3 regions of the Streptomyces sp. NPDC093018 genome follow, and region 3 is predicted to be linked to each of the others. Evidence: riboswitches for the same ligand, from Rfam matches in the RefSeq annotation. Region 3 holds a riboswitch; each other region holds the start of a gene.
What was found. A riboswitch is a leader RNA that binds a small molecule or an ion and turns the genes downstream of it on or off. The one in region 3 is predicted to bind cobalamin.
Positions count from the first base shown of each region.

Region 1: linked by a shared signal. The riboswitch ahead of AB0N90_RS21385 (HoxN/HupN/NixA family nickel/cobalt transporter) and the one ahead of AB0N90_RS30900 (DUF4430 domain-containing protein) in region 3 are both predicted to bind cobalamin.
Region 2: linked by a shared signal. The riboswitch ahead of AB0N90_RS10185 (cobalamin biosynthesis protein) and the one ahead of AB0N90_RS30900 (DUF4430 domain-containing protein) in region 3 are both predicted to bind cobalamin.

Region 1 covers NZ_JBFBFF010000009.1:175,671-183,360, forward strand. Annotated here, with positions in the region: gene AB0N90_RS21375 (heavy metal translocating P-type ATPase) at 1-2,201, opposite strand, end outside; gene AB0N90_RS21380 (hypothetical protein) at 2,198-2,416, opposite strand; gene AB0N90_RS21385 (HoxN/HupN/NixA family nickel/cobalt transporter) at 2,606-3,697, opposite strand; cobalamin riboswitch at 3,725-3,928, opposite strand; gene AB0N90_RS21390 (hypothetical protein) at 4,018-5,097, opposite strand; gene AB0N90_RS21395 (SPFH domain-containing protein) at 5,145-6,287, opposite strand; gene AB0N90_RS21400 (hypothetical protein) at 6,500-6,841, opposite strand; gene AB0N90_RS21405 (hypothetical protein) at 6,957-7,088, opposite strand; gene AB0N90_RS21410 (M1 family metallopeptidase) at 7,243-7,690, shown strand, end outside.
Region 2 covers NZ_JBFBFF010000003.1:625,599-633,288, reverse strand. Annotated here, with positions in the region: gene AB0N90_RS10215 (hypothetical protein) at 1-815, opposite strand, end outside; gene AB0N90_RS10210 (alpha/beta fold hydrolase) at 996-2,123, opposite strand; gene AB0N90_RS10205 (class II aldolase/adducin family protein) at 2,289-2,969, opposite strand; gene AB0N90_RS10200 (lysozyme) at 3,166-3,921, shown strand; gene AB0N90_RS10195 (inorganic phosphate transporter) at 4,076-5,344, shown strand; gene AB0N90_RS10190 (hypothetical protein) at 5,376-5,603, shown strand; cobalamin riboswitch at 5,757-5,900, shown strand; gene AB0N90_RS10185 (cobalamin biosynthesis protein) at 5,999-6,952, shown strand; gene AB0N90_RS10180 (cobyric acid synthase) at 6,949-7,690, shown strand, end outside.
Region 3 covers NZ_JBFBFF010000018.1:59,701-67,390, forward strand. Annotated here, with positions in the region: gene AB0N90_RS30865 (M15 family metallopeptidase) at 1-544, opposite strand, end outside; gene AB0N90_RS30870 (cytochrome P450) at 593-1,774, opposite strand; gene AB0N90_RS30875 (FAD-dependent oxidoreductase) at 1,800-3,155, opposite strand; gene AB0N90_RS30880 (ferredoxin) at 3,145-3,354, opposite strand; gene AB0N90_RS30885 (GntR family transcriptional regulator) at 3,582-4,304, shown strand; gene AB0N90_RS30890 (sterol desaturase family protein) at 4,301-5,134, shown strand; gene AB0N90_RS30895 (hypothetical protein) at 5,177-5,530, shown strand; cobalamin riboswitch at 5,581-5,721, shown strand; gene AB0N90_RS30900 (DUF4430 domain-containing protein) at 5,883-6,371, shown strand; gene AB0N90_RS30905 (cobalamin-binding protein) at 6,385-7,305, opposite strand.

The sequences.
Region 1 (7,690 bases), on a different contig from region 3:
AGCACGGAACTCGCCGACATCGCCGCGGCCGCGACCATGGGATCGAGCAGACCGACCATGGCCAGGGGCACGGTGACGACGTTGTAGCCGAACGCCCAGACCAGGTTGGCCCGGATGGTGCCCAGGGTGCGCCGGGCCAGCCGGACCGCGTCGACCAGCGCCTCGATGTCCCCGCGGGCCAGGGTCAGATCGGCCGCGCCGATGGCCACGTCGGCGCCGCCGCCCATGGCGATGCCCAGGTCGGCACCGGCGAGCGCGGCGGCGTCGTTCACCCCGTCGCCGACCACCGCGACCCGGGCACCCCCGCGCGTCAGTTCCCGCACGAGGGCGGCCTTGCCCTCGGGGGTGCAGCGGGCGTGCACCTCCTCGATGCCGAGCGCGGCGGCGACCGCCTCGGCGGGCGCCGCGCCGTCGCCGGTGGCCAGCACCGGGCGGATACCGAGCCGGCGCAGCCGGTCCACGGTCCGGTAGCTGCCGGGGCGCAGCACATCGCCGACGGCGATCAGCGCTTCGGCCCGCCCGTCCACCCGCACCAGGACCGGGGTGTGCGCGGCCGCCTCCGCCGCGGTCAGCGCCGCGGCCAGCTCGTCCGGCAATCGGCCGTCCGCCGCTCCCACCTCGATCATCAGACCGTCCACCCGGCCGCTGACCCCGTGCCCGGGGACGGCGGCGAAATCCGTCACCTCCGGCAGTGGTCCGGCGTCGCCCGTACGGCGCGCATACGCGGTGACGGCCTGTCCGATCGGATGCTCGGAGCCCTGTTCCACGGCTCCGGCCAGTCGTACGACCGCCTCCTGCCCGAGGGCGCCCGGCAGCGCGGTGACCCGGGCCACCGTCATATGACCGGTGGTCAGCGTGCCGGTCTTGTCCAGGACGACCGTGTCCACCTGCTGAAGGGCCTCCAGCGTCTGCGGCCCCCGCACCAGCACGCCCAGCTGCGCCCCACGCCCGGTGGCGGCCATCAGCGCGGTCGGTGTCGCCAGCCCCAGCGCGCACGGGCAGGCCACCACGAGCACGGCCACGCAGGCGGTGAGAGCCGCCTGCGGATCGGCTCCGGCTCCCAGCCAGAAGCCGAGGACGGTCACCGCGAGGGCGAGGACGACGGGTACGAACACACCGGCGACCGCGTCGGCCAGCCGCTGTGCCCGGGCCTTGCCGGCCTGGGCCTCCGTGACGAGACGGGTGATCCGCGCCAGCCTGGTGTCCGCGCCGACCGCCGTGGCCGCCACGAGCAGCAGTCCACCGGCGTTGACGGCGCCGCCGACCAGAGCCGATCCGGGGCCCACCTCCACGGGCTCGCTCTCGCCGGTGACCAGGGACAGATCCACGGCGGAGGTGCCCCGCGTCACCCGCCCGTCGGTGGCGACCCGTTCCCCCGGGCGCACCACGAAGGTCTGCCCCACGCGCAGCCGCTCGATCGGGATCGACCGTTCGCCGAGCTCGTCCTCGTCCCGTACCGTCACGTTCTTGGCAGCGAGTTCGGCGAGCGACCGCAGCGCCGCCCCGGTCCCGCGCCGGGCCCGCCCCTCCAGGAACCGTCCGGTCAGCACGAACAGCGGGACGCTCACGGCCGCTTCCAGATACAGGTGCGCGCTGCCGTCCGACGCGGCGGGCAGCAGGCTGAACGACATCCGCATCCCGGGCCCGCCCGCCCCGCCGAGGAACAGCGCGTACGCCGACCAGGTGAACGACGCTACGGTACCCAGCGAGACCAGCGTGTCCATCGTGGCCGTGGAGTGACGCAGGCCCCGCAGCGCCCTGACATGGAAGGGCCAGGCGCTCCACACGGCCACCGGGGCGGCCAGCACGAAGCACAGCCACTGCCAATCGCGGAACTGCAGGGCCGGCACCATCGAGAGCACCAGCACGGGTACGGCCAGCAGCGCGGTGACCGTGAGCCGTTCCCGCTCGCGCCGGGACTCGGCCTCTTCACCGCCTGCGGCCCCGGAGTCCTCTTCGTCCTCGCGCACCGGCAACGCGGCCTGGTACCCGGCCTGTTCGACCGCGGCGAGGAGGCTCTCGGGCGCGACATCGGCCGGGTGGCTGACCCGGGCGAGCCCCGTGGCCAGATTGACCGAGGCCGTGACGCCCGCCAGCTTGCCGAGCTTCTTCTCCACCCGACGGACACAGGCCGCGCAGGTCATTCCGCCGACGGTGATGTCGGTGACAAGGAGTTCCGCCGCCGGTTCGACCGCGGTCACTCGCCGCCCCCATGGCTCATCCCGGGCATGTCGTCATCGCCGCCGCTCCCGGTGCCATGTATGCCGGGCGCCACCGGCCCCGCCGCCGAGCCGACGGCGTAGGAGACCGCGAACAGCAGCGTCAGCAGGAGCAGGAATCCCCAGAGCGCGGGAGACGGCAGCGGCCTGCCGCGGGTCGTACCGGTGGAGCCGGGTGACATCGGAATATCGGCCATGCCCGACCTTCCTGGTCGCATCGGACCGTCGTGCGAGAGATGGCGATTGGAGCCGTACCGTCGCAGTAGTCGGCCCGACGGAGCGCCGGGTTCCGGGACTTGATCGTGACGTACGCCATAACTGCTGGCACGTCGGCGTGCACGGCCGCCCGGCGGCAGAGCACGCGGGTCCTCGAAGCGGCCGGGGTGTCAGCCGTCCCCGCCGAGCCGGCCCGCCCACCGCTGCTCGACCCCGGCCAACCGCCAGTACGCCAGCGCCGCCGCCCACACGACCACGAACAGGCCGACGATGACGTACCCCACGTTGTCCAGGTCCAGCCCGGCGATCCAATCGGTCACCACGTCACTGAGATCGAGCTTCTCGTGCAGCACGCCGACCAGTTCGATGGTGCCGATCAGGAACGCGACCGCGATGGACAGGCCGGTGATGGTCAGGTTGTAGAACACCTTGCGCACCGGGTTGGAGAACGCCCACTGATAGGCGAAGTTCATGAACGTGCCGTCGAGCGTGTCGAACAGGCTCATCCCCGCCGCGAACAGCAGCGGCAGGCACAGGACCGCGTACCACGGAAGTCCGGCCGCGGCACCGCTGCCCGCCATCACCATCAGGGTGACCTCGGTCGCGGTGTCGAAGCCGAGCCCGAACAGGAAGCCCAGCGGGAACATCTGCCCGGGCCGGGTGACCGCCCCGGTGAAGCGACCCAGGAACCGGTTCATGAACCCCCGCGAGTCCAGGTGCTGTTCCAGGGCGGCCTCGTCGTACGTCCCCGCTCGCATCGCCCGGAAGACCCGCAGGATGCCCGCGAGGGCCACGAGGTTGAGCGCCGCGATGAGGTAGAGGAAGGTCCCGGAGACGGTGGTGCCGACGACGCCGAGGGTCTGGTGGGTACGGGAGTCGTCGTCGAGCAGGGTGCCGGCGAGCTGTGCGCCGCCCGCGACCAGGGCCGCCATGGCGACCACCACGCTGGAATGGCCGAGCGCGAACCAGAAGCCGACCGACACCGGCCGTTTGCCGTCGGCCATCAGCTTGCGGGTGGTGTTGTCGATCGCGGCGATGTGATCGGCGTCGAACGCGTGCCGCATGCCCAGGGTGTACGCGGTGACCCCGAGGCCGATCCCGAACGCCTTGGAGCCGACCTCGTAGTGCCCGGGCACGACCAGCAGGAACAGGATGCCGAACGCCACGACATGCAGGGCGGCGATCACCACCAGCAGCCCGGCGGTTCGGACGGTGTCCTCGCGCCGCCAACGAAAACGGGTCGACTCTGCGGGCAGGGTCATGGGGTCACGCTCCAGCACCTCGTGGATCAGCTCGTGAAGTGCCGTGGCCGGTCTCCTGGCTTACGGGTGCGCGCGTGTCCGTCCCGGCCTTCCCGTCCGCCGGGCGGCGGACGGTGACCGTGCCCAACTGGGACGGATACTCCCCGATCACAGTGGCGAGGGCCGCTCCGGTCTGAGCCCCGCTGGGGGCTGTCACCGGTCTTCCCGAACACCACGGCCCGCCCACCGTAGAACCGGTCACCCGCTCCCGCACAATCGGACGGTCCCCGGGTATCCAAGATCACATCAGGCCGCCCGCGAGGAAGTCCCCGCACCCATGCTCATTTGCGCAGCATCACCACGAGCAGCACCACCAACGCGATCAGCAGCGCGCCGCCCACCGAGGCCAGGGCGATCTTGGCCGCGCTGTACGGCCGTTCGCCGATGACCTCGCCGGTTCGGGCGTTGACCATGACCGGCCACGCCTTGCCCGCGTGGAGGTAGGTCAGGAACCAGACGGGCAGCAGCACCAGCTTGTAGGTGAGGCCGCTGTAGGCGGTGGACATCGAGTGCACCCGCTGCTCGTCGCCGCCGATGTCCCGCTTGCAGTCGGCGCGGATCACCGGCGCCATCCGGGCCTTCGCCGACTCCAGGCCGGTCTCCGGCTCGACGTCGAAGCGGACGGTACGGAAACCCGCCAGGTACTCCTCCTGGTAGGGAACCGTCTCCTCCAGCGGCCAGGGCGTGAGCTTGTCCAGTTCCTTCTCCGGCACCTGACTGCTGCCGGGCACCAGCACATCGTCGAAGAACCGGTCGACGGTTCCGGACACATGGTGCCAACGGGTGTGCCGCACCTGCCGGGTGTTGCCGTCGGAGTCCTCCTCCTCCACCCAGTAGTGCTCGCCGCGCTGACCGGAGTACTCGGTGAAGGTCTGCGCGTCGTACGTCCAGTGCGGCAGGTAACTGCCCCGGAACGTCTCCGCCTCGGTGACCTTCTTCAGCTCGCCGGGCGCGAACCAGCGGGACTTCGTCCACTTCGCCAGGGCGTCCCGGGCCTCCTCACGGCTCACCCCGAACGGCAGTACCGCCTCGGGTACGACGCGTTCGGTGCCGGCGGCGTCCGCGACCAGCGGGGTGGCGCAGAACTGGCACTTGTCGCTGAGGGTGTCGCTCTCGGTCACCGCGTGGCAGCCGGGGCAGGTGTACACCTTCACCCGGCTCGGCGCGGACGCCCGCCGCAGCTCGGCCAGTTCCTCGATGGGGTGCTCGGTGACCTGCCGCGGTATCGGCGTGATGTCCTGCTCGTGCTTGCAGTACGGGCAGCGCAGCGCGTAGGTCCCGGGCGCGTACTCGCTCACCCCGCCGCACGCCTCGCACTGGAACGCCCTGTCGGGCGCCGGCGCGACGTCCTGATCCGTCAACTCACTTCTCCTTGTGACCTGTTACCCGAGGTGCCGGACGGCGGATCTCAGCCCTGCGGGGGCAGCGGCGGCGGCACGTCGGCGAGCAGCGACGCCAACTCCGGGACCTGGTCCGCGGGTTGCCAGGCGGCCTGCCCGCTGCGCCAGACCAGCGTGGCGCGGGTCAGGTTGCCCGCCGCGACCTGCCCGGCCAGCGCGCTCTCGTCGTACGGGCCCTGCTGCTGTCCGGCGACCGCGAGGAACCAGCGCGGCGCGGTGGGCAGCGGCGGCGGGACATCGGCGGCGGGTGCGGCGGGCTGCGCCGGTCCCTGTGCCGCCGGGGCCGCGGGGGCCGTCGTACCGGACATGCTCTGTACGACGCGCTGGCCCAGCGCCATGCCCACGCCCAGCCCGAGCGCGTCACCGCCGGTGCCCGGGTTGGCGGCGGCGAGCGGGATCGCGTCGGCGGCCTGGAGCTTGGCGTAGTCGTCCAGGTTGCCGGTGATGGCCATCCGGGAGCGGGTGTCGATCGCCGCCTCGATCTCCGGCGGGACGCTGATGTTCTCGATGTAGAACCGGGGGATGGCGATGCCGGTGGAGGCCAGTTCCTGGGTCAGCGCGTCGGCGAGCTGCCGCCCGATGCCGTCCTGCCGGGCGGCGAGGTCCAGCAGTGGCACACCGGCCGAGCCCAGTGCGGAGCCCAGCTTGGAGACGATCAGCTGCCGCAGGTGCTCGCCGACCTCCTCGGTGCGGAACTGCGGGTCGGTGCCCACCAGTTCGCGCAGCAGCGCGGCGGCGTCCACCACCTTCGCGGCGAAGGTGCCGAAGGCGCGGACCCGGACCATGCCGAACTCGGCGTCGCGCAGGATCACCGGGTTCTGGGTGCCCCACTTGAAGTCGGTGAACTGCCGGGTGGTGACGAAGTAGACCTCGGCCTTGAACGGCGACTCGAAGCCGTGCTTCCAGCCCTTCAGCGTGGACAGGACCGGCATGTTCTGGGTCGAGAGGGTGTACGTGCCCGGCTGGTAGACGTCGGCAAGCCGGCCCTCGTTGACGAAGACGGCCACCTGCGACTCGCGCACCACGAGCCGCGCGCCCATCTTGATCTCGTTGCCGTAGCGCGGAAAGCGCCACACGATGGTGTCCCGGCCGTCGTCGGTCCACTCGATGATGTCGATGAACTCACCGCGGATACGGTCCATCAGCCCCACGACAACCCCCCACTCCTCGCGTTTCCGGAATCTCTCGCTCCCCGGCCGGTCCCGGGTCGGTGATCGCACGACGATCAATCGGTCAGGCGATCAGCCGACAGTATGCCTGCCGCGGCCCGCACGGCTACCGGTGGGGCGGGCCCGGACCGACGGCGGCCACGAGTCCCCAGCCGCCCTCAGCCGCAGGTGGGACCGGACTCCACCGGGCATCGTCACCGAACCCCCATCAGCACCCCGGGGTTGACCACGCAGACCTGGTGCGCCTGCTCCTCGCTCAGCCCGAACGCGCACAGACCGGTCAGCGCGCGCAGCCGCCGGACGTGCTCCCAGGACAGTTCCGGCGAGAGGTCCACCTGTCTGACGTGCCCTGGTTCGTCGGCGCGCGGCGAACGCAGGTTCTCGCACACCATGCCGGGTGGCAGGTCGTGGAACGCATGATCAGGGGTGCCGGACGCAAGGCGGGGCAGCGGCGGTTGGCGGCCACCCCGAAGGGGATGGACGGATCCGGCGGGGAGGACCGGCAGACCGTCCAGGGCGATGTCGTCGTCCGGCATCTGGACGACGGCCGAAGAAGGTTCCCTGTAAGCCTGCTGACGGCGGGGCGGCCCGGTCGGCAGGGGTTGCCGGGGCTCGTGTCGTCGTCAGCGAGCCTGCGCAGCAGGTAGGCGGTCAGCCGGTGGCGGCGCAGATCTCCTGGAAGCAGTCGGCGCCGACGGTGGTGTCGGGAAAGGTGATGCCCTCATCGCCGTTGACCCGGGCGAAGACCCTCGAAGGCCGGACAGCTCCCCGATAGATTTTCACCAATCTTGAGGCAACCATGGGCCGATGCAGAGCCTCTGACATCTCGCGTGCCGCAGTCGACGGGAGCAACGGGATGAAACCTCGCACAGCACCGGCCCGCCGACCCCGGCGTTCCCTGCCCGGCTGGGCTCCGCCGGCGGCGCTGCTTGTGGCCATGACGACGTCCTGCGCCGGTTCCGCGCCGGGGGACGGAATTGCCGCGGCCGCGAAGCCCGGCGCGGCCGGAGTGGGTGACCCGCTCTTCCCGACGCTCGGCAATGGCGGCTACGACGTGACGCATTACGGGCTGACGCTGGATTACACACCGGAGACCAATCATCTGAAGGGCACGACGGTCATCACGGCGCGGGCCACCCAGGATCTGAGCCGCTTCGACCTCGACCTGTCGGGCCTGCGGGTACGCACCGCGACGGTACAAGGGTCGAAAGCCCACATCTCCCGTTCGGGCGACGAGTTGGCCGTCACACCGGCGAAGGCATTGAAGAACGACGAGATCTTCAAGACGGTCGTCACGTACGACGGCACCCCACGAACGGTCAAAGGCGACGACGGGGGCCTGGAAGGCTGGATCGAGACCGATGACGGCTCGACCGCCCTGGGCC
Region 2 (7,690 bases), on a different contig from region 3:
CACACCGCCCAGCTGCCCAGCGGGGTGAGGGTGGCCTGGCCGGCGCCGCAGGTGAGGGCACCGACGGAGGCGAGGGCCGCCAGCGCCCAGTCCAGGAGCGGTGCGAGGGAGGCGGGCGGGGCGTCCGGGGTCCCGGCGGGCTCGGCGGCGGCCTCGACGGGGGGCCGGCTGCCGGGCTCGTAGGAGACCTCGCAGCGTTCGGTGCGCAGCTCGGTGACCCGCTGCTGCAGCAGGTCGAGCAGTTGTTCGACCGGGACGGGTCCGGCGGACAGCTGGAGGAAGGAGAGCACCTGCGGCATGGCGGAGACGGCCTCCGCGACGGCGGCCGGCTCATGTGCCTCGGGTTCGGGCAGGGCGAGCGACCAGGCGTCGAAGAGGGCGACCCAGCCGCGCAGCACGGCGCTGTCGTCCCGGTCCCAGGCGCGCAGCCGCCAGCCGGGGCGCGCGCTGTCGCCGTGCACCTCGACCAGTCCGGCCAGGCGTGCGGTGTCCCAGTCGGCGCGGATCTGTTCGGTGGTGAGCCCGAGGTCGGCGGCCGCGCGGTCGGCGGTGGCGGCGGAGAGGGTGGCCTTGCCGTCGGCGGTGGCGGCGTCACGGCCGGGGCCCAGGGCGTTGTCCGCCCAGCGGGCGACGCGGACCGCGCCGGCCAGCCCGGTGCGGGCCATTTTGGCCAGCTCGGCGGGCGCGGGGGTGCCCTCCGGCGGCCGGGGTGCGGGGCGGCGCGGGCGCCGCTGGTTCACAGCTGCGGGGGCGGCGGCCAGGGGTCGAGGTCGGACGAGTCGGAGCCTGGAGTCGCGCGGGATACGGGACGTCACAGGGGCAGTCTTCCGGTTGACGGTCCGAAAACCCAAACGGAATGTCACGGCGGGCGACAGGGCTGGCCAACGCACCGGGTTCCGCACGGGGTCGGCAGGCATGTTTCGGCCAACCGCACGGTCACAACCGGAACGGGCCCGGCCGGTCCCGGCGCGCCCGGTGCGCCCCGGCGTACGCCGTCACATCAGCGGGGTCAGGAAGCGCCGCAACCGCTCCTCGTACGCCGGTGGGTCCGGGTTCCACATCGCCGCGTGCGGGGCGTTCGGCACGGTGTGCAGGGCGACGCGGTCGGGGCGGCGGGCGGCGAGCAGCCGGGAGAACTCCCAGGGGGCGACCCGGTCGCCGGGGCCGTGGATGATCAGGGTGGGAACGGCGAGCCGCTCGGGGTCGGTGATCTCGGCGACCCGGTCGGCGTGCAGCCCGGCGCGGCCCTGGGCGGCGCGGACCGCGAGCGGCAGCAGCGGGGCGGGGGTGTGCCGGGCACGGGCGAGGGCGCGCAGCGTGGCCTCCCAGCTGAGCACCGGCGAGTCGAGGATCAGCCCGGCGATGTGCTCGCGCACGGCGGAGTGCTCGGCGGCGCGCAGCGCCATGGTGGCGCCGGTGGACCAGCCGAGCAGGACGACGCGGCGGGCGCCGTAGCGCACGGCGTAGCGGATCGCCGCGTCCACGTCGCGCCACTCGGTCTCGCCGAGGTGGTTCAGGCCGTCCGCGGGGCGGGGTGCGCCGAGGTCGCCGCGGTAGGCGAGGGCCAGAACCGGAAGCCTGCGGGCGCGCAGGAAACCCATCACGTTCATGGCGTGCTCGCGGGTGGCGCCCAGGCCGTGCACGGCGATCACCCAGGTGTCCCGGTCGCCGGGCAGGAACCAGGCGGGCAGCGCGCCGAGTTCGCCGGGCACGTCCACGTCGGCGTGGTCGAGGCCGAGCGCGGTGCGCGGGTTGCCGACGTGCACATTGGGGGTGAGCCAGACGGAGTCGCCGGGCGCGAGGGTGCCGTGCGTCACGCCGTCCAGGCGGCGTACGACAGTGTCGGCGGTGTGCGGCGCGGTCTCCAGGACGGGCCCCACGACCGCGTGCGAGCCGTCGCCCGCGAGGCCGTAGGTACCGGGGCGCAGCGAGGCCAGGTCCCGGGTGAGCGTGATCTGGCCGGCCGCGGTGCCGTGCACGGTGAGCCGGGGCTCGGTGGGCAGCGGCCGGCCGCCGGTCGCCTTCAGCGCGACATCACTGGCGAGCCGCCCGGCGGCCACGGATGCCAGACCGGCGGCCACGACGGCGGTGACCGCGGCGGCGGTCGCTTTGAGGGGGTGCACGGCACCAGTGTCACGGGGGGTGCGGTGCCCGGCCAGTGGAGAGGCGGGATGGAGTGAAGGAGGAAGATATCGGGACGAAAGGCGCAGAGTCGACGTCAGGTCATGGATAGAGGAGCTGGTCGGGGAGCTTGTCGAGGAGTCGATCGGGAAGCTGCGGGACACGGGTCACCTCCGTTGGCCGTATCCCTTCAGGCGTTCCCCGACTTCGGCGAGTTGTGCCTCCGTCAGCAGAGACGGGGTCAGACCCGGGACCGAGGAGGCGGTCAGCCAGAGCCGGCACATCCACTCCAGCTGGGCGGTGCGGTCGTACGCCTGGTCGAGGGTGGCGCCGTACGTGAGGGTGCCGTGGTTCTGCAGCAGGCACCCGGAGCGGTCGGCGAGGGCCCGGAGCATGTGCTCGGCCAGTTCGTCGGTGCCGTAGGCGGCGTACGGCGCGACCCGCACCGGTCCGCCGAGGGCGGCGGCCATGTAGTGGACCAGCGGCAGCTCGGGCACCAGCGTGGAGACCGCGGTGGCGTGCACGGCGTGGGTGTGGACGATCGCGCGGGCGTCGGTGGTGCGGTAGACGGCGAGATGCATGGGCAGCTCGCTGGTCGGCACCAGCGTCCCGAGCACCTGACGGCCGGTGAGGTCCACTGCGGTGATGTCGTCCGGGGTGAGCCGGTCGTAGGGCACACCCGACGGGGTGACCAGCACCACGTCCCCGACGCGCGCGGAGACATTGCCGGAGGTGCCGACGACCAGCCCGTCGGCGACGCTCCGCCGTGCCGTCGCCACCACCGCCGCCCAGGACCGAGCCGCTTCCTCGCGCACTTCTCCGCCCGTCTCCCGCAGCTTGGAGGTCATGCCCGCGATCCTGCCAGCCGCTTGTACACCAGGTGGCCGGTCGCCGCACTTCCGTCCGAACTTCCGCACCACCAAAAGGGTGTATATCCGGCCAAACGCTAAAAATCTCCACTGATTCGATGATCACCGGCCCTTGAATGAGCCCTCCTTGCCCTCCGGGCGACCTGGTCGTCCGTCACCCCCGGGGAGCCGGCCCATGGCCCGTGACCGCACCCACCTCCGCCGCCGCGCCGGTGCCCTCGCGGCGACCACCGCGGCCCTCGCCCTCACCTGCGCCGCCACCGCCGCGGCCGGCCCCCCGGACCGGATCGCGAGCCGGCCCAAGGGGCACGACGTGTCGTCCCACCAGAAGAAGGTGGACTGGCCGGCCGCACAGGCCCGCGGGGCGCACTTCACCTACGTCAAGGCGACCGAGTCCACGAGCTACCACAACCCCTATTTCCGTCAGCAGTACGACGGCGCCCGCGACGCGGGACTGATCCGCGGCGCCTACCACTTCGCGCTGCCGGACGAGTCCTCCGGCGCCGCGCAGGCCCGCTACTTCGTGGCGCACGGCGGGGGCTGGCGGGCCGACGGCTGGACGCTGCCGCCCGCGCTGGACATCGAGTACAACCCGTACAGCGCGAAGCACCCCTGCTACCGGCTGGGCTGGAAGCGCATGAAGTCGTGGATCTGGTCGTTCAGCGACGAGATGGCCCGCGAGATTGGCCGCCGTCCCGTGATCTACACCACGGCCCAGTGGTGGAAGCAGTGCACCGGCGACAGCCACGCCTTCGCCTCCCGCCACCCCCTGTGGGTCGCCCGCCACGGCACCTCGGAACCGGGCAGGCTGCCCGGCGGCTGGCAGTACTGGACCTTCTGGCAGTACGCCACCGCGGGCCGGCTGCCGGGTGACCAGAATCTCTTCAACGGCACCTCCAGCAGGCTGCGGACCTTCGCGGCGGGCTGGTGACCCAAGGGGCGTATGGGCACGTCCGGTTCGGGAAGCGGAAGCGGAGGCTCACTCCCCCGATGCGGACACCCCTGTGCCCGCCCCAGTTCATCTTCCGTTCACCCAGGTTGCCTACGTTCATCCGGACAACGACCTCGAATGATTGTCTGGGTAAATGGAAAGCTTCTCGCTGATCCTCGCGATTGTGGTGGTTACCGCACTCGCGTTTGATTTCACGAACGGTTTCCACGACACCGCGAACGCGATGGCCACCACCATCTCCACCGGCGCGATGAAGCCGAAGCTCGCGGTAGCCATGTCCGCCACCCTCAACCTGGTGGGCGCCTTCCTCTCCGTGGAGGTCGCCAACACGATCTCCAAGGGACTCGTCGACGAGAGCGGCATCCGCCCCGAGGTCATCTTCGCCGCCCTGGTCGGCGCGATCCTCTGGAACCTGCTGACCTGGCTGGTGGGCCTGCCCTCCAGTTCCTCGCACGCCCTGATGGGCGGTCTGATCGGCGCCGCCGTCGCCTCCGCCGGATTCGGCGCCGTGCACGGCGGCGTCCTGGTCACCAAGGTGCTGCTGCCCGCGGTCGCCGCGCCGGTCGTGGCGGGTGTCGCCGCCCTGGTGGCCACCCGGCTCTCCTACAAGGCCGGCACCAAGGCCGAGGGCGAGGCCACCCGCAAGGGCTTCCGCGTCGGCCAGGTCGCCTCCGCCGCGCTGGTCTCCCTCGCGCACGGCACCAACGACGCGCAGAAGACGATGGGCATCATCACCCTCGCGCTGATCGCGGGCGGCGCCATCGCCCCCGGCTCCAACCCTCCCACCTGGGTGATCCTCTCCGCGGGCCTGGCCATCGCGCTCGGCACCTACATCGGCGGCTGGCGCATCATCCGCACCATGGGCACGGGCCTGACCGATCTGGAGCCCCGTCAGGGCTTCGCCGCGCAGACCAGTGCCGCGACCGCCATCCTGGCCTCCTCCCACCTCGGCTTCTCCCTCTCCACCACGCATGTCGTCTCCGGCGCGGTGATGGGTTCGGGCCTCGGCCGCAAGGGCGGTGTGGTCCGCTGGTCCACCGCGACCCGGATGACCGTCGCCTGGGTGCTCACCCTGCCGGCCGCCGCGCTGGTCGGCGCGGGCGCCGAGGCCGTCACCGAACTCGGTGACGGGGGCACCGCCGCCGTCGCCGTCTTCCTGATCGCCGCGAGCGCCTGGATCTACAAGCTGTCCCGGCGCGAGGTCATCGACCACACCAATGTGGTCGCCGACCCGGCCGCGGAGCCCTCCGGCGTGGTGACCACCGCCATCGCCGCGGTGAGCCCCCCGCCCACGGGCGCGATCACCGAGGACCTGACGGCCACCATCCCGGCCCCCGCGCAGGCTCCGGCCGCCGAGACGTCGGCCCCCGCCGCCTCGGCCCCGCCGGCCGCCACCGTCTGACCCCGAGCCCGTTCACCAAGGAAGCATTCCCATGAAGATCGACTGGGCGTCCATCGGCTCCGTCTTCGGCGTCAGCCTCGCGTTCACCGTGGGCCTGGTGGTCCTGTTCACCCTCGGCGTCAACGGCCTCGCCCGGCGCGAGAAGGCCGCGGCCGAGGGCGGCACCGCCACGCTCGCCGTCACCGGCGCCTACGTCTGCTTCGCGGCCTGCGCGGCGGCGGTGGCGTACGGCATCCTCCTGATCGTCTCCAAGTCCTGAGCCCGGGGCCCAGGCCCCGGCAGTTCCCGAAGGCTCCCCTGCGCCGCCCGCGGCAGGGGAGCCTCTCGCGTGCCCGGACCCCCCCCTGGTGCGGGAACACCCCTCGTGGTGTGGGAATCTGCACACTCCCGCAGGTCAACGGCAAGTTGACGGCCGTTCCGAGGGCGTGGTGGACTTCCCACGCCATCTACGGCAGCAGAAGAGGAAGCCGGTGCGAATCCGGCGCGGTCCCGCCACTGTCACCGGGGAAGAACCCCCGGGTAGCCAGGAACTCTCGCCGCCGGATCACGTCGAACCAGGGCGCGGACACCCTGAGTGAGGACACATCGCCATGCTCGGCTGCCGAAGGACCAGTACCAGGACCACTGTCGCGGTGACCACGGCCGACTGAGCCGATGGCCGCCGATCGCAGTTACGCGTACGGCGCCGCCGCCGGACTTCTCGGCGACCTCCTCCTCGGCGATCCCCGCCGCGGGCATCCGGTCGCCGCGTTCGGGCGCGCGGCCGCCGCTGTCGAAGGCGCGTTGTGGCACGACCACCGCGGCTGGGGCGCTCTGCACACCACCGTGTGCGCCGGTGGCGCCGTCGCGCTCGGCGCGCTGGCCGCCCGTGCCGTACGCCCCTGCCCCGCCGCGTCCGTCGCCCTGACCGCCGCGGCCACCTGGGCCGTCGTCGGCGGCACCTCACTCGCCCGCGAGGCGCAGGCCATCGGGGCCGCCCTGACGGCCGGGGACATCGAGGCGGCCCGCGCCCGGCTGCCGCATCTGTGCGGCCGGGACCCGCAGGCGCTGGACGCCGACGGGATCGCGCGGGCCGTGGTCGAGTCGGTCGCCGAGAACACCTCCGACGCGGTCGTGGGCGCCCTGGTGTGGGGCGCGGTCGCCGGGGTGCCGGGACTGCTGGGCTTCCGGGCCGTCAACACCCTGGACGCCATGGTGGGTCACAAGTCCCTCAGGCACCGCCGCTTCGGCTGGGCGTCCGCGCGCCTGGACGACGTGGCCGGCTGGCCGGGGGCGCGGCTGACCGCCGTCCTCGCCGCCGCGGCCGGACCCGATCCGCGCGGCGCCGTACGGGCGTGGCGCGCCGACGCCCGCCGCCATCCGAGCCCCAACGCCGGTCCCGTGGAGGCCTCCTTCGCGGGCGCCCTCGGCGTGCGCCTGGGCGGCACCCTCTCCTACGGCGGTCGCGTCGAGCACCGTCCCGTACTGGGCGGCGCCACCGGACGGGCCGTACAGGTCCCCGACATCGGACGGGCCGTACGGCTCTCCCGGCGCGTCGGCCTGCTCGCGCTCGGCACCACGGTCGCCGCGCGCCTCCTCGTCAACGGACTGAAGGGACGCGGGAAATGAACGGTGGTCTCCTCGTCGCCGGCACCACCTCCGACGCCGGAAAGAGCGTCGTGACGGCCGGGATCTGCCGGTGGCTGGTGCGCCAGGGTGTGAAGGTCGCGCCGTTCAAGGCGCAGAACATGTCCCTCAACTCCTTCGTCACCCGGGAGGGCGCCGAGATCGGGCGGGCCCAGGCCATGCAGGCCCAGGCGTGCCGGATCGAGCCGACCGCGCTGATGAACCCCGTGCTGCTCAAGCCCGGCGGCGAGCAGAGCAGCCAGGTGGTGCTGCTGGGCAAGCCGGTGGGCGAGATGAGCGCGCGCGGCTACCACGGCGGGCGCCGGCAGCGGCTGCTCGGCACGGTCCTGGACTGCCTGGCCGAGCTGCGCGGGCAGTACGACGCGGTGATCTGCGAGGGCGCGGGCAGCCCGGCCGAGATCAATCTGCGCCGCACCGACATCGTCAACATGGGGATCGCGCGCGGCGCCCGGCTGCCCGTGCTCGTCGTCGGCGACATCGACCGCGGTGGCGTCTTCGCCTCCTTCTTCGGCACCCTCGCCCTGCTCTCGCCCGCGGACCAGGAGCTGGTCGCCGGGTTCCTGGTGAACAAGTTCCGCGGCGATGTCTCGCTGCTGGAACCGGGGTTGGACATGCTCAAGGGCCTCACCGGGCGGCCGGCGTACGGCGTGCTGCCGTTCCGGCACGGGCTCGGGATCGACGAGGAGGACGGCCTGCGCGTCTCCCTGCGGGGCGCGGTGC
Region 3 (7,690 bases):
CGGCGGTGGTCAGGGCCGAGCCCAGGACGTCCCGGTGGGCGCGGGCCGTGTCGCTGATGTTGCCGGCTCCCGTGTAGCAGGCGCCCGCGCTGTCCTCGGGGTTGGCGTTCATCGCCGTTCCCATGTCCAGCTCCTGGCCGTCGGCGTCGATCAGGGTGAGATCGACGGCCGCCCCGGCGCTGTGCGGCGCGATCTCGGGCGGCGAGACGTACCGGCTCGCCGCCGAACGCACCAGCTCGGCCGACCAGTCGGGGTGCGCGGTGCTCAACTCCGCGCCGTACTCCTCGAAATAGCGCCGCTGGAGGGACGGCGGCCGGTACCCCTCGACGAACAGCAGCCGCAGCCCCTCGGGCAGCGACTCCTGCGCCTTGAGCAGCCGTTCGAACACACCCTCCCGCAGCCGGGCGAACGCTCCGTCCCCATCCACCTTGCGCGCGTCGACCGGCAGCCGGCCGTCACGGCGCACATCCACCAGCCGCTCACCGCACTCCCGCACGGGCACGGCGGCGACCTTCGGATCGGACATCAAGATGATCTCTGCCATGGGCCGATCGTCTCAGCCCCGCGCCGCCGGGGGGAGCAGTCCGGCCAGTCAGAGCCGCAGTGTGAGATGGCGCGGCCCCCGCAGCATCGCGTTCTGCCGGTACGGCGGCGGGTCCTCGACCAGCTCCGCCGTGCCCAGCCGGGGGAGCAGCGCGGTGAGCGCGGACTGCGCCTCCAGCCGGGCGAGCGGGGCGCCGTAGCAGAGGTGGATGCCGGAGCCGAAGCCGAGGTGCTCGTTGTCGGCGCGGGTCGGGTCGAAGCGGTCGGGATCGGTGAAGCGGCGCGGGTCGCGATTGCCCGCGGCCAGGGCCAGGAACACGGAGGAGCCGCGCGGGAGCGTGGTGCCGGCGACGTCGAAGTCGGCGAGCGGGATGCGCTCGCGCATATGCACCGGGGGTTCGAAGCGCAGCAGTTCCTCCACCGCCCGCGGCATCAGCTCGGGTTCGCGGCGCAGCCGGTCCAGCTCCTCGGGATGGCGCAGCAGGGTCAGCACCCCGTTGGTGATGAGGTTGACCGTGGTCTCGTGCCCGGCGATCAGCAACAGCACCGCCGTCTGGGCCAGTTCCTCCTGGCTGAGCCGCAACTCGGGGTCGGGCTCGGAGACGAACGCGGACAGGAGGTCGTCGCGCGGGTCGCCCCGGCGCTGCTCGGCCAGGCCCACCAGGTATCCGCCCATCTCCTGGCGGGCCCGTTCGGCCTCGTCGCGCGGTGCCGAGCTCGCGTCCGGCCGTACGTCCGCGGACGCCACCAGCGTGTCCGACCAGGCCCGGAAGAGCGGTTCGTCCTCGTGCGGCACCCCGAGCAGCCGGCAGATCACCGTGACCGGCAGCGGATAGGCGAAGTCGTCCACGACATCGACCTGCCCGCCCGACTCGAACGGCGCCAGCAGCTCCTTGGTGATGTTCTCGATCTCGGTGCGCATCCCGTCCACCCGGTGCGGCGTGTGTGGCGGGCCGAACGGCCGCATGGCCAGGTTGCGCAGCCGGTGGTGCTCCGGATCGTCCAGGCGCAGGAACGGCGGCTTGGCGGTCTCCAGGCCGCGGGTGCGGGGATCCGCGCTCATCCGCGGATCGTGCAGCAGCGCGGCGACCTCGTGATAGCCGCCGATCAGCAGGCTGCCGTCGGCCTGCGGGACGACGGCCCCGGCCTCCCGCAGCTCCGCGTACAGGGGGTAGGGGTCGGGGCGGCTGGCGTAGTCGGTGATCCTGGCCAGCAGGGTGCCGGGGTCCATGTCGGCTCCTCGGAGTGGGGGTGGGCTATACCACCGTCAGCCGGCGGTCCGGCAGATAGCCGGTCAGTGCGACCGTCGGGCCGTGCGAGAGCACCGACGGGTCCGGTACGTCGGACGGGATCGGGATCTCGGCCGCGAGCGCCCGGTCGGCGGCGCCCGGCGGGGGCGGGAACGGCGCGCCGGTCTCGATCAGATGCTGGTAGTAGTCGAGCGACTTGGCCATGTCGACGGTGACCGCGGCGGTGACCCGGCCCCGGTAGCCGTAGACCATGGCGAGCCGGCGCGCCTCCAGGGAGCCCTGCGCGATGACCACGTGGTCGGAGTAGGTGGGCACCCCCACCGATTTGATGTTGAGCCCGAACTGGGTCGACCAGAATGTCGGCAGGGCCAGGTGCGGGCGCCGCAGCGGTCCCGGGCTGACCATGTTGTGGGCGGCCACCTCGGCCTGGGTGACCGCGTTGCCCCAGTGCTCCAGGGACAGCAGCTGGTAGCCGAAGAGCGGGTGCGGGAAGCGGGAGACGTCACCGGCCACGAAGACGTCGTCGGTGACGATGCCGTACATATTGAAGGCCCGGCATCCGGCGTCACAGGCCAGCCCGCGCGGGCCCGCCGCGAGCCCGGAGTCCGCGAGCCACTCCACATTGCGCACCGCGCCGAGCGCCACCACGCACACATCCGCGTCCACCTGGTTGCCGTCGGACAGCTCCACTCCGGTGAAGGTCTTCTCGCCGAGCAGCCTGGTCACCGTCACCCCGGTGCGCAGGTCCACGCCGTGGTTGCGCTGCATGGCGGCCGCGAGCTTGGAGAGGGTGCCGCCGAGCGCGCCGACCAGGGGCGCGGGGCCGCGCTCGGTGACCGTGACCTCCAGGCCGCGCTCCCGGCAGGCCGAGGCGATCTCGGAGCCGGTGAACCCGCCGCCGATCACCAGCACCCGCCGCGGCCCCGCGTCCAGCGCCGCCGCGAGCCCCGCCGCGTCCTCGCGGGTGCGCACGGTGAACACGCCGTCCAGCGCGGCCTCCGCCGGGTTCGGCCAGGGCCGGGCGCGGGTCCCGGTGGCGATCAGCACCCGGTCGTACGGCAGTGACTCCCCGTTGTCGAGCAGCACCCGCCTGCCCAGCGTGTCCAGGCCGGTGGCCCTTACACCGAGCACCCATTCCGCCTCGGGGTCGCGGCGCATCGGCAGCCCGGTGGAGTCGGCGGGCGCGACGCCCAGCAGTACCTGCTTGGACAGCGGCGGGCGGTCGTACGGCGGATGGGGTTCGTCCCCGACGACGGTCAGGGAGCCGGTGAAACCCTGCTCGCGCAGCGCCTCCGCGGCCCGCAGCCCGGCCAGCGAGGCGCCCACGACGACGATCCGGCCGCCTGTGAGGTCATCGGGCACCGCCGCTCACCTCTTCCCCGAGGAGGATGGCCTGCACCGGGCAGGCCGCGGCGGCCTGGCGCACCCGTTCGACCTGATCGTCGGGGACGGCCGGGGCGTACAGCAGCCCTTCCTCGCCGTGCAGCCGGAACACGTCCGGCGCGAGGAACACGCACTGTGCGTAGCCCTGGCAGCGCGTGAGGTCGACAACGGTCTGCATCGCAACCACTTCCTCCTCCGCCGTACCGCCCCCTCACGTCCAGCATGGGGCGAGACCGGGGCGCGCGCACGGCCACCCGGGCGGCGGCCGGGAGCGGCGCGCCAACGCCTCGCGGGAAAACGCCGCTTGACGGATCCGGACGAACGCCGACATGTCCACGGGTCCGCGCGGAAAAAAACTGGTCCAACCAGTTGACCACTGTACGAAGCGCGTCCACCCTGATCGCCATGACTGAGGGACACATACGGCGCGAGGCGGTCTCCGACCAGCTCTTCGCCCTGTTGCGGGACAGGATTCTCGGCGGGGTGCTGCCGGCGGGCAGCGCGCTCACCGCCGAGCGGGAACTGGCGGCCGAGTTCGGGGTGAACCGGCACGCCGTACGGGAGGCCGTCAAACGCCTTCAGCAGGCCCGGCTGGTCGAGGTCAGCCATGGCGGCCGCACCCAGGTGCTGGACTGGCGGCGCACCGCCGGTCTGGAACTCGCCGTGGGCATCGCCGCCGCCGACAGCGGGCCCACCGTGCAGGACATCGCCCGCGACGCCCTGGAGATGCGGGCCTGTATCGGCGCGGACGCCGCCCGGCTGTGCGCGCTGCGCTGCTCCGCGCGGGCCGCCGCCGAGATCGCCGCGGCCGTCGAGGCGCACGCGCAGGCCGGGCCCGATCTGACGGAGCTGGACGAGACCTACATCGCCTGGTGGCGGCTGATCGTGGAGGGCTCCGGGAACATCGCCTATCTGCTGGCCTTCAACAGCCTGGTCGACGGACTGATCCCGGTCGCCGACGTGCCCGCCGACCTCGGCGCGGGCGAGATCCTCGACGTCGAGGCCCATCGGCGGCTCGCCGGGCACATCACGGCCCGCGAGGCCGGTGCGGCCGAGCTGCTGGCCCGTGAGCTGCTGACCCGCAGCGTGCCCGCCGCGCCCCGCGCCCGCAAGGGGGCACGGCGATGATCCCCACCGTGATCTACGCGATCCCGGCGTTCGTGCTGCTGGTCGTGGTGGAGGCGCTGTCGTACCGCTTCCTGCCGGACGACGACGAGCGCGGGTACGAGCTGCGCGACACCGTCACCAGCATGTCCATGGGCGCGGGCAGCCAGGTCATCGCGGTGCCGTGGAAGGTCGCGACCATCGTGGTCTACGCCGCCGCGTACACCGCCGTCCCCTGGCATCTGTCGCCGTCCTCCGGCTGGACCTGGCTGCTGCTGTTCTTCGGCGACGACCTGGCCTACTACGCCTATCACCGGGCCCATCACCGGGTACGGGTGCTGTGGGCGAGCCATGTGGTCCACCACTCCAGCCTGCGCTACAACCTCTCCACCGCGCTGCGCCAGACCTGGACGCCGATGACCGGCCTGCCGTTCTGGCTGCCGCTGGCGCTGCTCGGGGTGCCGCCGTGGATGATCCTGGTCGAGCAGGCGGTCAGCCTCGTCTACCAGTTCTTCCTGCACACCGAGCGGGTGGACAAGCTGTGGCGCCCGGTGGAGTGGTTCTTCAACACGCCCTCGCACCACCGGGTCCACCACGGCTCCAACCAGGTCTACCTGGACCGCAATTACGGCGGCATCCTCATCATCTGGGACCGGCTCTTCCGCACCTTCGAACCGGAGGGGGAGCGGGTGGTGTACGGGCTGACGAAGAACATCGACAGCTACAACCTGGTGCGGGTGGCCTTCCACGAGTACGCGGCGGCCTGGCGCGACGTCCGGGCGGCGGTACGGTGGCGGGACCGGGCCGGGTATGTGTTCGGGCCGCCGGGATGGTCACCCCGCGTCGGCCGATGAGATGATGATGATCAAGTCGAGCCGGAAGTTCGGGGGGTAGCAGTGGCCGGATCGGTCCCGTGCCGTGTCGTCGTGTGCCGTGACTGCTGCTGCGGCAGCCCGAAGGTGACCGGCGTCGACCACGCGGCGCAGACCGCCCGGCTGGAGGCGGCGGTACCCCTGCGGATCTCCGACTGCCTCGACGTGTGCGACCAGGCCAACGTCATCGTCGTACAGCCCTCCGCCACCGGCCGCGCCGCCGGTGGCCGGCCGGTCTGGCTGGGGCTCGTCAACGACCCGGAGGCGACCGAGGACATCATCACCTGGGTACGGTCCGGCGGGCCGGGCGTGGCACCACTGCCGGAGATCCTCGGGCTGTACGCCTTCACACCACCGGGACGCCCGGCCAACCCCTGAGCCCCAAGGGCCGCGGAATCAGCCGGAGTTCTAGTCCGTCTTCACCAATTACCCCTAGAATGAACACCGTTCGCACAACAACCGCATAAGTGCGTGACTGGGGGAAGCCGGTGGGAATCCGGCGCTGACCTGCAACCGTGTGCGGCCGTGGGCCGCGAGTCGGGCTGCCCGGCACGTGCTGGAACCGCTTCCCACTGTCATGGTCCGCAGCGCGAAGCCGAGAGCCATGCCCGGAGCACCGGGTCCGGCCCGTCCACCGGTCCGCGCGAGCGGCGGTGCCCGGAGCCGCCCGGGTGCGCCTCGCTCGCCCGGCGACGAGGCCGCGGGCCGCCCGCCCAGGAAGGCTCAGCTCTTGCACGGCACCTTCGCACGCCGCACCCTGATCACCGCGACCGCCCTCGGCATGGCCCTCGTCGCCGCGCCGGCGACCGCCCACGCCCAGAGCGCACCGGGCACGAACGCCCCGGTCAGAGTGACGCTCACCGTCCAGGGACCGGACGGGACCCTCTTCAAGGGGAAGATCAGAACCCGCGGTCACGACGTCACCACCGCGACCGGCGGCACGCACACCTGCGACGGCACCAACGGCGGCGCCAACCCCTCCGCCGTGCCGACGCCCACCGCGGCCCTCGACGACGCCGCCCACCGGCGGCACTTCAGCTGGGACGGCGCCTGGTACGCGTCGTTCGACGACTACTCCGTCGACATCATCAAGAACGTCAGCGGCGGCGCCTCCGCCTACTGGAACATCTCCGTCAACGGCACGCCCACCCCGGTGGGCGGCTGCCAGTTCAAGCTGAACGCCGGAGACACCGTGGCGTTCACCTGGACGGCGTTCTGATCCGGCCCGCTCCTCACCGGCCGGGGAACGGACGCGCCTCGGCCGGTGCGACCGGCTCCCCGGCCCGCACCCCGTGCAGGACATGGGCCAGCACCTCCGCCCCGCGCACCACCCGTGGCCCCGGCCGGTTGTAGTACGACGGCCCGTCCAGCACCCAGACCCGACCGGACCGTACGGCGGGCAGCTCCGGCCAGCCCGGCAGCTTCGTGAGCAACTCGGCCTCACGCAGGGTGCGTTCGGGCGGGAAGCCGCACGGCAGGACGAGCAGCACGTCCGGCCGCGCGGCGCGCACCGCCGACCACTCCACCGGTTCCGTGTGCTCGCCGGGCGAGGCGAGGAGCGGTTCGCCCCCGGCGGCGGTGATCTGCTCCGGCACCCAGTGTCCGGCCGGCCACAGCGGGTCGAGCCATTCGATCGCCGCCACCCGGGGCCGGCCGAGACCGGCGACCGCGCCCCTTAACCGGTCGAGCCGGTCCCGCAGTTCGGCCCGGCGGCGCAGCGCGCGCTCACGCACGCCCAGCAGTTCGCCGACGGTGACCAGGCAGTCCAGTACGTCGTCCAGCGTGCGCGGTTCCAGGCTGAGCACCCGGGTGTCCGCGTCGAGCAGCCGTACGGCCCGGCTGACCCGCTCGTACGACACCGCGCACACGGCGCACAGGTCCTGGGTGAGCACCACATCGGGCCGCAGCGCCGCCAGCGCCTCGGTGTCGAGCGTGTACAGGGACGACCCCGAGTGCGCCGACCCGCCGACGGCATCGGAGATCTCCCGGCTGGTCAGCACGTCCTGGTCCAGCTCCGCCCCGGTCACCACCGGCACCGCCGCCACCTCCCGGGGCGGCCAGTCACATTCGTGCGTACGCCCGACCAGGCTCGCGGAGAGACCGAGCGCGGCGACGATATCGGTCGCGGCAGGAAGAAGGGAGACGATCCGCATGCGCTGAGCCTATGCCGGGCGTGCTTGCGGTGGCGCCGAAAGGAGGGCGGCGGTCCGGGCGGCTCGGGGCGGGGGCCGACCAGGGGGTACGTCCAGCGCCGACGGGGGCCGCCTGGGGCGGGGCCGAGCGGGGAACGGCGGGCCGGACACCTGGAGCGGGGCCCGCCGCGCGCTGTACCTCCGGTGCCGGGTGAGCACGCCTACATCGCACCTCGTACGCCGAGCGGGCATCGCCGTGCCGTCGCAGGGCATGGCGAGCTGGACGAGCTGCTTCACGCCGATCCTCGTCCGCCGTGTGCCGCGTGCATTGGGTCTCGGGGTGAGTGGTAGGAGGCGCGTGCCGTACCGATGCGCCGGTCGGGCGACCACGCCGCTCCGCACTCTG